3 regions of the Peribacillus sp. FW305-BF15 genome follow, and region 1 is predicted to be linked to each of the others. Evidence: riboswitches for the same ligand, from Rfam matches in the RefSeq annotation. Region 1 holds a riboswitch; each other region holds the start of a gene.
The links. Region 1 has a riboswitch for cobalamin ahead of AC3WLU_RS16390 (YolD-like family protein). Riboswitches for the same ligand answer to the same signal wherever they lie in the genome.

Region 1 (4,282 bases):
CACGCTCGTTTTATACATTGCGTTGTATTTCGAATACAGAAATCTTTAGCTTTAGTTTACATAATAGAGATTAGTGGTAGTTCTCCCCTATCACAAACCGCGCCATTACTACGTTAGTGTAAACGCAATTATTATCGGATTATACATTATCCATACATCGTTGGTATACCGCAGTTTATACCGTATGCTCTCCGCAAGATGATCCGCCCGTATTGCATACGATAACCCCCTGAGTTTTACCGCGTTATCTCCGGTAGGTAACCCGTGCAGCCTTACGATATATTACCGTTCTCAAAACGTTTTAGGCCGACGTCCGCCAGGAGCACCGTGCAGTAAAAATGTACGCAAAAGTGGTGTTTTGTAACTACCCTTCGCGTAAGTATATCCGTCGATAAACGTTGATATAACGGCATTTATAACCACATTCAGTCGAATTTAGCTAATTTCCGATTATTGGACACCGTTGTGATTCCGTACCCCATCATAAGAGATTGTGCGCCTGCATTATGCGGATTATAGACGTAAGGTCGCCCTTCAGCGCCTGCTTTACTAATGTACTATTTCGAGGTGATTTCGCATTGAGCCATTGCCTCGAATACTTGGCGCGCTCCTTCTCGAAGTCCTTCCGTTGTTCCCAGCGATATAATTGCATTCGTGATACTCCGACTATGTCCGCAATTTCTTGACGTGATAGCCAGCGTCTACGATTTTTCTTCTTATCGAAATACGGCTTCGACATTAATTCTATCGCCATGTAATGACGCCTATCTAACGGCGGAACCTGCGAAGGTTGCTTGCTACGTTTCCTCATGCGTTTCCTCCTCGAATATATAAAAGCCGCCTAATAGGGCAGCCTAATCGTATTTTCTATAACCATTTCTCATCGCCTCAATTATCGCCAGCACCTTTTTATTACCCTTCCTTATTTCATCCTCCCACCATTGCGCTTGTTCTTCTTTTGTTAACTTAAGTAAATCCGAATGAATGATTATGGTAGTATTACCGCTCTTCATCGTATACTCAAAGGGCTTCTTCTTTTCTTCTTCCACGTTAATTCCTCCTAAACACCGTTTCTTACAGCGTTTCTCTAGGAGGGAAGATATAAACCACTATGTCCGTTTTTCTATTCGTGAACCTCCAACGCAATTATCTCCGTCATCTTTACGCGTTCCACTTCGTCAGTTTCCGTTTTAAGCCGTACCTCCCTTTTTATAGGATCAACGTAATGTACGCGTCCAACTATTTCGTAATTAAAGCCGTCCACCCACTTCGTAATCTTCACGGCAAAATTAAATTCCATTGCGTAGCATATACGCTGATCAAACTCTTCGAATTGAAACTCGTCAATAATCGGCTTTTGTTGTCGGTGATAATCCGTGTCCAAGTCACGCAGCATCTTCGTATATTCCGGTAGAAAGGCGGCCGGTGCCCACTTTAGTTTTCCGCGGTCACGTATTGTCATTTCCGTCATTCCCTTCGTTATGGATAACGATATTATAACACGAACAAACGTTCTGTATTTAAAATAAAATAAAAACCCCGACCGAAGTCGAGGCATAATTTATCTTTTTTCAATTTTAATAGAAATTTTATAATCCCAAATTAAATTAGCGATTGATATTGCAAGTACCGATTGAATTATAGGCTGATTAAAGAAATCTAATAAAAAATCCATAGCTATACACGCTCACCTCTCTCCACTTTAAAAATCAAAGTTTTAAGCAGGTCTGGCCTGACTCGTGATTATCCTACTTTGAGGTCACTAAACTGTATCGATGAACACAGCCCGTCACTCATTTCGTCACACTTACAGTTGCGTTAACAGCTCCGGGATTTAACCGGATTTCCCCTTTTCAGCCATCACTGGCACTTTTACTTATATAATTATGAGTCAGATAAACTTATAAAACGCTACTATTTCGACCTTTTAAAATTTATCCACAACTCATTTTCATGAAAATCATACCATATTTAACCTTTTATTTCAATGTTTTCAATAAAAAAACGAAGCCCCCGAAGGAGCCCCTACGTTATTAAGCGCCTGCTTCGGCTGCTTTTGTGATGTTCCGTACTAGGAATTCAGAAAAACGATTCATCTCTTGCTCATCCATTCGACCGCCACCCGAATAATTAACGGTTAGGTTGATTGGTTGGCCACCGCGTCTGTTTCTACGGTTATTTGCTTCCTCACGTGGCAGTACTGTTTCGCCTTTGTGAAGCAATGCCGGATAACTGTCGTAAGGTACGTAGTCAAGTCCCCCATTATGCGCCCGTTGTCCTGCGATTGGGCGGTAGGTATTCTTCTTTTTCGACGACGATGTGCCTGGATTACTATCTCCGAAGGCCTCTGCGATTTTTCTTCCGATTGTTCCGCCAATCTGTACACCGGCCATTCCCGGAATTTTTATATTACTAAGCCATCCGTCAACAGAGGACTTGATCTCCTTACCGGCGGCTGAACCGAGCGCCTTTCCGATCGCAATGCCGATATCCGTAGCTACGTCGACAATGGGCCCTTGCGCATCGCTTAATCCGGCTGCAGCTACTTCCATAAGGAATTTCGTGGATTTCTCCAACTGTTTTCGACCGGTCCCGTCCATCCAATCCCTAAATGCTTCGAACACGTCTTTAATGATAAAGCTTACCTTTGCAGAAAGGCTTGTTTTCGATTTGAACTCGTCAGACGCTGTCAACGCGGAAAACCAGTCGTACACCCTAATTGCGCTGTTCGTCAGGCCGGTTAGGATGTTATCAATCCACTTAGCTCCGATATTCGAAAAGCGTTTTATATCCTCTCCACCCAACCGATCGAGCGCATTGTTTAAGAAATTGGATACTGTTTTCAACGCTGGCTCACCCATATCACGCAGCACTAGTTGGAATTTCTCCTGCACTTGGGCCCATAATCCGAGCGTTGTTCCGCCCATGTCATCGATAAGCTTTGTAGTCATTCCTATACGGTTGAAGTACTTATCTAACGCAGATAGCTGCTGCTCTAATGGTAATTTCTTAATCTCGTTCATAATTTTCCGCGGCATTTCAAATCGCTCAACCATCGACTGTGAATCGCCAGAAAATAACTCACGCAAAGCGAAAACTGATCCTTCAACGCCTTGCATAGGATCGACTGCGGACATACGCTGTGTGAGATCCCACATTTTTTCGAGTTGCCCGATATTTTTCGAAGTTTGAATAAACGACTTAGAATTCCCGTACATATCCTGCGAATTCATAACCGGAGAGTTTGCCGCGAATTTATCGACCATATCCGTATACTGCTTCGATAGCTTTTTGCTGTCGAACATGGCGCCGATGGTTATATTCGACTGCTCAAATTTTGCAGCTTCGAGTACCGTACTTTCGAATACTTTCTTTGCTCCTTCGACGGCAGCGAATCCGGCAGCAACGCCCGCCAGTCCGGCAGTCAATCCGCCAAGTCCTCGAGTCATTGATCCTACACTTCCGCCTATGCTGTTAAAGGTTCGCCCCGTCCGGTTCGTTGTCCGTTCCATCGAATCCATTGCTTTTTGGGTTCTCTTCGTTGCTTTTTCCGCACGGTCCATTCCTGAGACGAATTTATTGCCATCAAGGGAAAGGACTGCTTTTAAATTAAATGCCATTATCGTTCACCTCCAATCCGTCCATATAACGATCTCCTTCCTCGTGGATGCTTTGAGCCTTTTCGAAGTGTAGTCGCGCGGCTTGCGTGTTTCCTTCGTTTACTGCATTACAATACGGAATAAGCTCGTCTAGAATAAGTAGTTTGTTGGCTGCGATTTTACCGACCAGCTCGTCGTCTTTTGCAGACATTAAAGCAAGCCGAGAATCTTTTAACTCGCTTATCAGCTTATTCGATATCTTTGTTCGTCCTGGCTCCGTGATTTTCTGCGCTAGAATCGTAAAACTGATTAAACGTTTCAGTCTTGCGTGTGATAATGCTTGATACTCCATTTCGTCACCCCTTTTTAATTTGCGGCATACGCTCTCCGGACGTTGCCAATCGTCCGTTCATCACGTCTAATACCTTTATTTCTCGAATCGTACGTACTATACTTACGTTAAGGTCGGCGCCGTATTTGATTCGTGTCCAGCGATGAGCTACGGCTGTCGACGTCCTATTTCACACCCGTCATAATGGCGAATGGTGTTATTTGCCATTTCCGGATAAATAAAAAAGACGCCCGGGGGTAATCGGACGTCCAAAAAAAACTCAGGGGCCATTATTTCCCTCTTCGCTAATCATGGCTAGAAATAGCGTTCATCGGGGCGATTAATTACCTTG
Region 2 (4,282 bases), on a different contig from region 1:
CAAAATAGATAACATGAATCATTTCCTTTTGAAAGGAGCGAAAAGCATGACACCCGAGCAGGATTATACGGCAGCAAATCTGTCACCGGATTTATTGAATGAACTGAAAAGCTTTGAAAGCAAACTTGGCGAGGAAGCCAATAAAGAATTGATTGTCATCGCCTATGAAAAAGAAAAGGAATCTTTAAATTAAGAAAAAAGACTCAAACACCCTTAATGGGATGGTTGAGTCTTTTTTCGAATGTACAGAAAAAGGCTGCCCAAGTTTTTAATGAGCAACCCTTTTCCTGTATTATTTGCTGAATACGTCGGTTAAGACCGGCACGATTTGTTTTTTACGCGATACAACGCCTTCCAAGACGGCGATGTTATTGTTTAATGAAACGTCATATGCCTTTTCAACCGCATATGCCGCTTTACCAAGGGCCAAGGCAACGGAATCATTAGTCAGGATATCCGTTACGACGAATAGGAACAAGTCCAATTCCTTCACTTCGATGACCGCTTCAATCGCTGCTTCCAATTCTGCTTGCTTAGCAAGGACTTCGTTCGGATCAACGGCATTGACCTGTGCTATTTCCACTTTAGCCATTCCCATGGAGAATTCCTTGGCATCAAGAGTGATGAGCTGGGCAATCGTTTTGTCGCTTAAGTCAGCTCCCGCTTTCAACATTTCCAAGCCATATTTTTCAGCGTCGACTCCTGCAATGGCAGCGAGTTCCATTGCTGCTGCAACGTCCTGCTCCGTGCAAGTCGGCGATTTGAACAATAAAGAATCGGAAATGATGGCAGACAGCATAAGACCTGCGATTGCTTTAGGGACTTCAATGCCGTTTTCTTTATAAATTTTATTTAAGATGGTTGCCGTACAGCCAACTGGTTCTGCACGGTAATATAATGGATCGCTTGTTTCAAAGTTAGCGATACGGTGATGGTCGATAACTTCCAACACACGGACTTGGTCAATATCTTCAGCACTTTGCTGGCGTTCGTTATGATCGACCAGGATTACGCCATCAGCTTCCCCTGCAACTTTTTCCACAAGACGGGGAGCATCGAATTTGAATTGGTCCAATGCATATTGAGTTTCACCATTCACTTCACCCAGACGAACTGGTTCAGCGTTGATACCTAGCTGTTTTTTAAGATCTGCATAAGCGATTGCTGAACAGATTGTGTCTGTATCCGGGTTTTTATGTCCAAAAACTAATACTTTTTCCAAGATTTTATCCCCTTTTTCATAAATATTTTTCCGCGAATCCCCTCAGTGCAATAACGGAGAGCCACCTTTACTAGACACTTTATTTTAACACAAAATCCCGTAAAATCAGCGCTTGATTTATCCATTCCCCCATAAAATCTTTCATTCCCCCACCCTCTTCCATCACTTTGTCAATAGATAAGGGTTGGTTTTTTTCAAATATATTAGTTGAATTATCATCGTATATGGCTTACGATAATATAAGCAGAAATACTAGATATTGATTACATAAACAATTCCAATAACTATATATAGAATTTTTATAATCCAAGGTGCCAGTGATGGCTGAAAAGGGAATCCGGTGTAAACCCGGAACTGTCCCCGCAACTGTAAATGTGACGAAATGAGAAAACCACTGTATAGATCTCTATACGGGAAGGACTCAAAGTAGGATGATCATGAGTCAGGAGACCTGCCTTGAATTTTTCACGTTTCTTATTCTTCGGGGATTGAGATGATGAAACGATAGTATAACGGCTATTTTTTCATGCCTCTTTTATTCTATCGTTTGATCCGCTCAATTCTTTGGGCGGTTTTTTTATTTTAGCGGAAGTTAACAAGGAGGATTATTAATGACTCAAACATATAACTCTACCATAAGTGAAAATGACACAGAAGCGAAATCCATCCAGCTTGAGATGTTATCGAAGGAATTCGAAGGCCGTCTCGATATGGAAAAGTTCAAAAAGCGTTTTACAAAATGGCTTGATCGCAAAAGTGACTCAACCGAAGAACAGGCTTCAAAAAAACTGATTCAGCTCGCTCTTGAAGGCGTGGATATCGATGCCCCGGATTGGACTTTCGTTGCTGCAGCAGAACTGTTGAATACAATGTATAGGGATGCACAAGCCAATCGAGGTTATGAAGGCAAGAGTTATGGCCCATTCTATGAGCTGATCACAGAACTCTCCCAGCTATCGGAAGGTCAGCGTTATCCCATTTATAAACCAGAACTGCTATCTTCATATACAAAAGCGGAAATTGAGGAATTGGGATCGGTGATCGACCCGGAAAAAGATAAATTATTCTCTTACATAGGCATCTACTTATTGAATGACCGTTATCTGGCCCGCCCAAAAAAGGACAAGGTCTTCGAACTGCCGCAAGAACGTTTCATGATCATCGCGATGGAAATCATGCGAATGGAAAAAACGGAGCACCGCCTGCAACTGATAAAAGAAGCATACTGGGCCATGTCCAACCTTTATATGACCGTTGCGACTCCTACACTCTCCAATGCAGGTAAAACACATGGACAGTTAAGCTCCTGCTTTATCGACGCAATTGAAGATTCCATCGACGGAATTTACCTATCAAACTACGATGCGGCAAAAGTATCTAAATTCGGCGGCGGTGTTGGTCTTTACGTCGGTAAGGTTCGCTCGCTTGGTTCAGATATCCGCGGTTTCTCTGGAAACAGTTCCGGCACAACGCCCTGGATTCGACTATTCAACCAGACAGCTGTAAGTGTCGATCAATTGGGGCAACGTAAAGGCGCCATCGCGATTTACTTGGATGCCTGGCATAAAGATATCATGAGCTTCCTCGATTTGAAGACTCAAAACGGGGATGACCGATTAAAAGCACATGATATTTTTACAGGTGTATGCATACCGGATTTATTCATGGAGGCTGTACGCGACAGAAAAGAATGGTATCTTTTCGATCCGCATACCGTTAAGCAAACCCTTGGATTTTCACTTGAAGATCTTTATGACGAAAAGAAAGGCGAAGGAAGCTTCAGGAATCATTATGCACTTGCTGTCGAGGCCGCAGAAAATGGCACGCTTCCAAACTATAGCTTTGAAAAAATCAATGCGATGGACATCATGAAAAGCATCATGATTTCTCAATTAGAAGAAGGCGTACCGTATATGTTCTACCGCGATGAAGTGAATCGGAAGAATCCGAATAAACATAAAGGTATGATTTATTGTTCTAACCTTTGCACGGAGATTGCCCAAAACCTAAGCCCTTCGACGATCACGGATGAATATGAAACAGAAGATGGAGACGTTGTTGTGGTTCGTAAAAGCGGCGATTTCGTTGTCTGCAACCTTTCATCCATTAACTTGCCCCGAGCGGTGGGCAGCGATGTTCTGGAAAGATTGATTCCCATTCAGATCCGTATGCTGGACAATGTCATTGATGTGAATAATCTTCCTGTCAAACAAGCATCCATCTCGAACAAACGGTACCGGGCAATTGGTTTAGGAACGTTTGGATGGCATCATTTACTTGCCACACAGAATATTTATTGGGAATCCGATGAGGCTGTTCGCTATGCAGATGCTTTATACGAAAAGATCGCTTACTTAACTATCAAGGCATCCAACGAACTGGCCAAGGAAAAAGGATCTTACCCATACTTTGAAGGTTCTGATTGGCATACAGGGGACTATTTCGAACTGCGTGACTATACAGATCAAAAATGGCTGGATTTAAAAGCAGACGTGCAGGAGCACGGAACCCGTAATGGCTATTTAATGGCGATTGCCCCCAATTCATCGACAGCCAAAATCGGTAATTCCACGGATGGAATCGATCCTTTGTATGAAATTGAATTTTACGAAGAAAAGAAAAACTTCAAATTCAAGGTGACCGCACCAGGCTTGACGCCAAATACGTATGAATATTATAAAAAGACGCGATTCAATTTGGATCAACTGGAAAGCATCAGGCAGAATGCAGCCCGCCAACGCCATATTGACCAAGCAATCAGCTTTAATCTGTATGTACACAATACAATCAAAGCGAAGGTCCTTTTGGATATCCATTTAACGGCATGGGAAAGCGGGTTGAAATCAACGTATTATGTTCGTTCGACGTCTTCCGAATATGACAATGCCTGCGAAAGCTGTTCAAGTTAACGTCAATCATGACCCAGTAATCTATTCTTAAAGGAGTTTTCACGAATGACCAATCATATAAAAAAAATTCGGATGCTCGAACCGACGCATCCAACAAAGGCAACCGGTGTTTTCAAAGGAGAAGCTTCAGGCTTCCTCCTTTGGAACGATA
Region 3 (4,282 bases), on a different contig from region 1:
TGACAACGGAAGCAAATGTTTATGGTCAGGTCCCCAAAGCTTTCGGACAAAATGAGGAATGACCAATCCTACAAAACCAATCGCCCCTGAAACGGCAACGGCTGCCCCTGTCAATGTCGAACCGGCTATCAAGATCCACATTTTCCGCCGCTTGACGTTCACACCTAAGTGTTTTGCCCGGTCTTCCCCGAAAGTCATCGCATTCAATTCTTTTGTATTCATGATTAAGGTCAACGAGCCAATGATAAAAAACGGCAAAATGATTACGATATAATTCCAGCCGCGCATTGAGACGCTTCCCATCAGCCAGCCGATGATTTGTCTTAATTCATCACCCGTCAGCGCAATCATCAATGAAATGAAGGCACTTAAAAACGAGCTGAAAATGATTCCCGTTAAGATGATCGTTTCTACTTTCATCGACCGGTCCATTTTTTTTGCAAAAGTCAGTACGCAGAGCATCGTGAGCACTGAACATAAGATGCTCAATGCCGGAAGAGTATATAAACCGATGAATGGCAGTGATATATTCAAAAATATCGTCAATACGGCGCCGACCGATGCTCCTGATGAAATACCTAATGTGTAAGGATCAGCGAGCGGGTTCCGGAGCAGTCCTTGAAAAGCCGCACCCGCGATCGCAAGTGATGCCCCAACCAAACCAGCGAGCAGCACCCGCGGCAAGCGGATGTTCATCACGATATTCGTAAGCATCACATCCGGATCGGCAGAAATCGGCAAGTGGAAAATCTCCTTGCCGATTATTTGTATAAGTACGGGAATCGGAACTGGCACCGAACCAAAGGAAATGCCTATCGTCATTGCGAATAACAAAATCAACAACGCAATCAAATAGGCAAACGCCCATTTAGTTGTCAAACTGGTTCGGATAGACTGCTTTGGCAAGTTCCTCTACTCCTTCTATTAAGCGTGGACCGGAACGGGTCACCAAGTCAGAATGGACATCAAAGACTTGGCCATTCTTAACAGCATTTACGTCTTGCCATCCTTTTCGGGCCTTCACTCCACTTACTGCATCTTTCGTATAATAACCATACGTTGTAATGATGACATCAGGATTTGCAGCAATCATCGACTCTTCATCAATTTTTGCCCAACCGTCCAATTCAGCAGCCGCATTATCCGCTGAAATAATCTGAAGCATCTCATTCATGAAAGTATTTTTTCCAGGTGTGTATATTTCCGGTGAAGGCGAAACTTCCACTAAAACGGTCTTCCTATCCTCTTTCTTTACGGATTTGGCTTTTTCCTGGATATCCTTGAGCTTCGTTTTCATATCCGCAACGATTTCGTTTGCCTTATCATGTTCTCCCGTTGCCTTTCCAATCATTTCAATAGATTCATAGACTTGGTCAAAGCTTTGTGCATCATTGACTACGAGCACATCTATTCCAGCATCCTTAAGCTGCTGTAAACCCTCATTTGAATTATGGGCACTTGATGCATGCGCAAGAACAAGGTCAGGCTTCATGGAGACAATCAGCTCCGTGTTCATTTCCATTCCGCCAACTTTTTCAATTTCTTTCGTCTCTTCCGGGTAATTATCATTGTCGGAAACACCAACGACCTTTTTACCCAAACCAAGTGCAAAGACCACTTCCGTATTACTTGGTATCAACGAAACGATTTTCTTCGGTTCTTTTTCTATCGTAACTTTTTCCCCACTTGCATCTTTAATCGTAATCGGGAAAGCCTCGTGTTGAGCATGGTTCGTTTGCTCTTTTTCTTTTCCTTCATCAGCAGCACCACCGCAGCCTACCATCATGCCTGCAGTAAGCAACATTAACAGTATCAGACCAAAAATCTTCTTCATTTTCATTCCCCACAATCTTTTTATTTAATTTCTTCATACCTAACAGAGAAAACCAATACTGGAAGATACCCCCCAAAACAAAAGCATCTCCCGTTAAACGGAAGATGCTTGCATGGCAACAATATCAATACGGACTCTTTCTTAGGGTCTGCCACACACCTTCCCATCCGCGTAGGTTACAGGTGTACGAATTCTGGCAGGTCTCCTGGCTCATGGTCATCGTCAACGGCACCTTCCCATATCTCATACAGTGGTACACAGCCGTCAGCTCCCATATACAGTGGCGGGACCGCGTTGGCATTTCACCAACTTCCCTTTTAAGTCATTAAGACACCAAATCGTTCATATGTATATAATTTTCACTGCCTTCATTATACACCATGTAAGAATCGATTATTATATGATTTTTCTGAACAAGTGCGAAATGCCCCTTCACCCTTCAATGCTTTGAAGCATTTTCAATCAGCGACGCAAACCCATTGATCGATAACCCTGGTGAAATCCGAACTCGATGCAGAGCATGCATCCCTTGGTCGCTTGAAGCTCCCCCAGGTTCGGTAGTGACTGCCATCTTGTATCCAGCTTCTTCTGACAGCCTGAGACTCTCTTCGTTATACCGACCAACCGGATAGGAAAGCACTGTCGTGTCCTGGTCGAGGATATGGTCGAACAGCACCTTCGACTGAACCATTTCCGCTTCTTGCTGCTCTGCCGTCATGCGGTTCAGCTCCAAATGGCTGATGGTATGGCTTTCAATTGAAATCCCATCCCTGCTCATCTCCAACATTTGATTTTCAGTCAGGTGATGACCTTTATCAATGGACTTCCCGATCATGAAGACAGTTGCTTTCATATCATGTTCTTTTAATATCGGGAAGGCCTCCGTGTAGTTATCTGTATAGCCATCATCAAAAGTAATCCAGACGCACTTCTCACTTGGCATCCGATTCTCGGTTAAAACGAGGAATGCTTCTTCAGGGGATAATGTATAGTAACCATTCTCCCGAAGCCAAGCCATCTGTGATCGGAATTCCTCCCTTGGAACCCGAAGGCCATTCCCTTCAGAAATACTGTGATACATCAATATCGGAAGCTGGACCGGGGACTCGGCCTTTAACCAGCCTCCCGTATCGATTTGCCCCTCCGAATCCTGCCCGGTCCCATTCTCAGCCGCTTCGGCCACTTCAATGTCATCTTCCGCAATCGGTGCAGCCGTCTTTGTGCCTATCCCCTCTAAAATCCCTTGTGAGCATCCAGGTAAAATCAAAACCCCCAGCAATGCCGCCATCCTTAACACTCTATATTTTTTCACTATCATTCTCCTGAATTTTTTATAGTATAATAGTACCAGAAAACCGCTGATCAATAAAGTATTCCATTTAATGAAAAAAAGAGGAAAAACGAAAACTTAGCGACACACTAAACATTCATGAGGATTTTTTTTCATAAGTATGTGCTATTAGCTTGAAAAGTTTGCCTATAAGAAATATAATAAATAAGTCGTCGACTTTAATATATGTCCCAGTAGCTCAGCAGGATAGAGCGACAGCCTCCTAAGCTGTAGGTCGTAGGTTCGATTCCTATCTGGGACGCTAAAGTTTATAAGCCCTGTTATAATGCGGTTTCTCCGTGTTGTAGCAGGTTTTTTTTCTGTTGATTTTTTGATGGGAAACGCAGGTCCCAAAGCTGAATTATTTCATCAAGTCTTATAGAAATAAAATCTGATTGCAAAACTATGCATAAAGGTTGGAAATATTGGCGAACAACCATACAACTGTTTGAAAGTAAAAAAAGTCTTATTTATGACGTCGATATATACAAATACTGATTTCTGGATATAATCATGTTTTTTTTAAAATATATGTTTTAACCTGTCCCATCCGGGTATACAAATACTGTAAGACATTCTCACCAAAGGAGATGATAGTGCATGATGAGTACAATCAGAAGCCAATGGAACAAAGAGAATGACGCAGCGGTGTTTAGTCCCGGTGATCAGCGTTAGAGTCAATTGAAGAGTTGGAAGATAATCAAGCATGGGAATTACTAGTCTTCTCATCCAAAGGAGGAAGATACGATCATGAGTATTTACAGCCTATGGAATCCAGAGAATGATGAAGCAATTTTCAGTCCGGGTGATCAGAAGCCATTCAGTACGCTCATACGAATAGATTCGGATAAACACACACACACTGACAAAACACTTGAATATGAATTACATGGCACCGTACTGAATGAAATTTAGTCGAAGCAGGAATATACCGAAAAAGGATGGAGCGATTGCTCCATCCTTTTTCATTTATTTATCGAATTTCAGTTTCGCCAAGGCATCTGCCAATGCAGTATTGATCGGCTCTTCTTTATTTTGCTTTTTCATATAATTGGATACTTCATTTTTGGATACTTTTTGATTTTTATTTTGACCTCTTCGTTTATTGTAAGAAGATA

Region 2: linked by a shared signal. The riboswitch ahead of AC3WLU_RS08260 (ribonucleoside-diphosphate reductase subunit alpha) and the one ahead of AC3WLU_RS16390 (YolD-like family protein) in region 1 are both predicted to bind cobalamin.
Region 3: linked by a shared signal. The riboswitch ahead of AC3WLU_RS04365 (ABC transporter substrate-binding protein) and the one ahead of AC3WLU_RS16390 (YolD-like family protein) in region 1 are both predicted to bind cobalamin.

Annotation. Positions count from the first base shown of each region.
Region 1 is NZ_JBYSYV010000014.1:124,851-129,132, forward strand. Features, by position in the region: gene AC3WLU_RS16380 (phBC6A51 family helix-turn-helix protein) at 482-811, opposite strand; gene AC3WLU_RS16385 (hypothetical protein) at 855-1,049, opposite strand; gene AC3WLU_RS16390 (YolD-like family protein) at 1,124-1,462, opposite strand; cobalamin riboswitch at 1,704-1,889, opposite strand; gene AC3WLU_RS16395 (tape measure protein) at 2,034-3,620, opposite strand; gene AC3WLU_RS16400 (hypothetical protein) at 3,610-3,951, opposite strand; gene AC3WLU_RS16405 (lipocalin/fatty acid-binding family protein) at 4,275-4,282, opposite strand, start outside.
Region 2 is NZ_JBYSYV010000006.1:150,464-154,745, reverse strand. Features, by position in the region: gene AC3WLU_RS08270 (hypothetical protein) at 47-193, shown strand; gene AC3WLU_RS08265 (manganese-dependent inorganic pyrophosphatase) at 293-1,222, opposite strand; cobalamin riboswitch at 1,515-1,695, shown strand; gene AC3WLU_RS08260 (ribonucleoside-diphosphate reductase subunit alpha) at 1,834-4,131, shown strand; gene AC3WLU_RS08255 (ribonucleotide-diphosphate reductase subunit beta) at 4,177-4,282, shown strand, end outside.
Region 3 is NZ_JBYSYV010000003.1:210,508-214,789, forward strand. Features, by position in the region: gene AC3WLU_RS04360 (FecCD family ABC transporter permease) at 1-906, opposite strand, end outside; gene AC3WLU_RS04365 (ABC transporter substrate-binding protein) at 869-1,834, opposite strand; cobalamin riboswitch at 2,013-2,187, opposite strand; gene AC3WLU_RS04370 (polysaccharide deacetylase family protein) at 2,274-3,122, opposite strand; tRNA gene AC3WLU_RS04375 (tRNA-Arg) at 3,353-3,426, shown strand; gene AC3WLU_RS04380 (hypothetical protein) at 3,915-4,079, shown strand; gene AC3WLU_RS04385 (DNA topoisomerase III) at 4,134-4,282, opposite strand, start outside.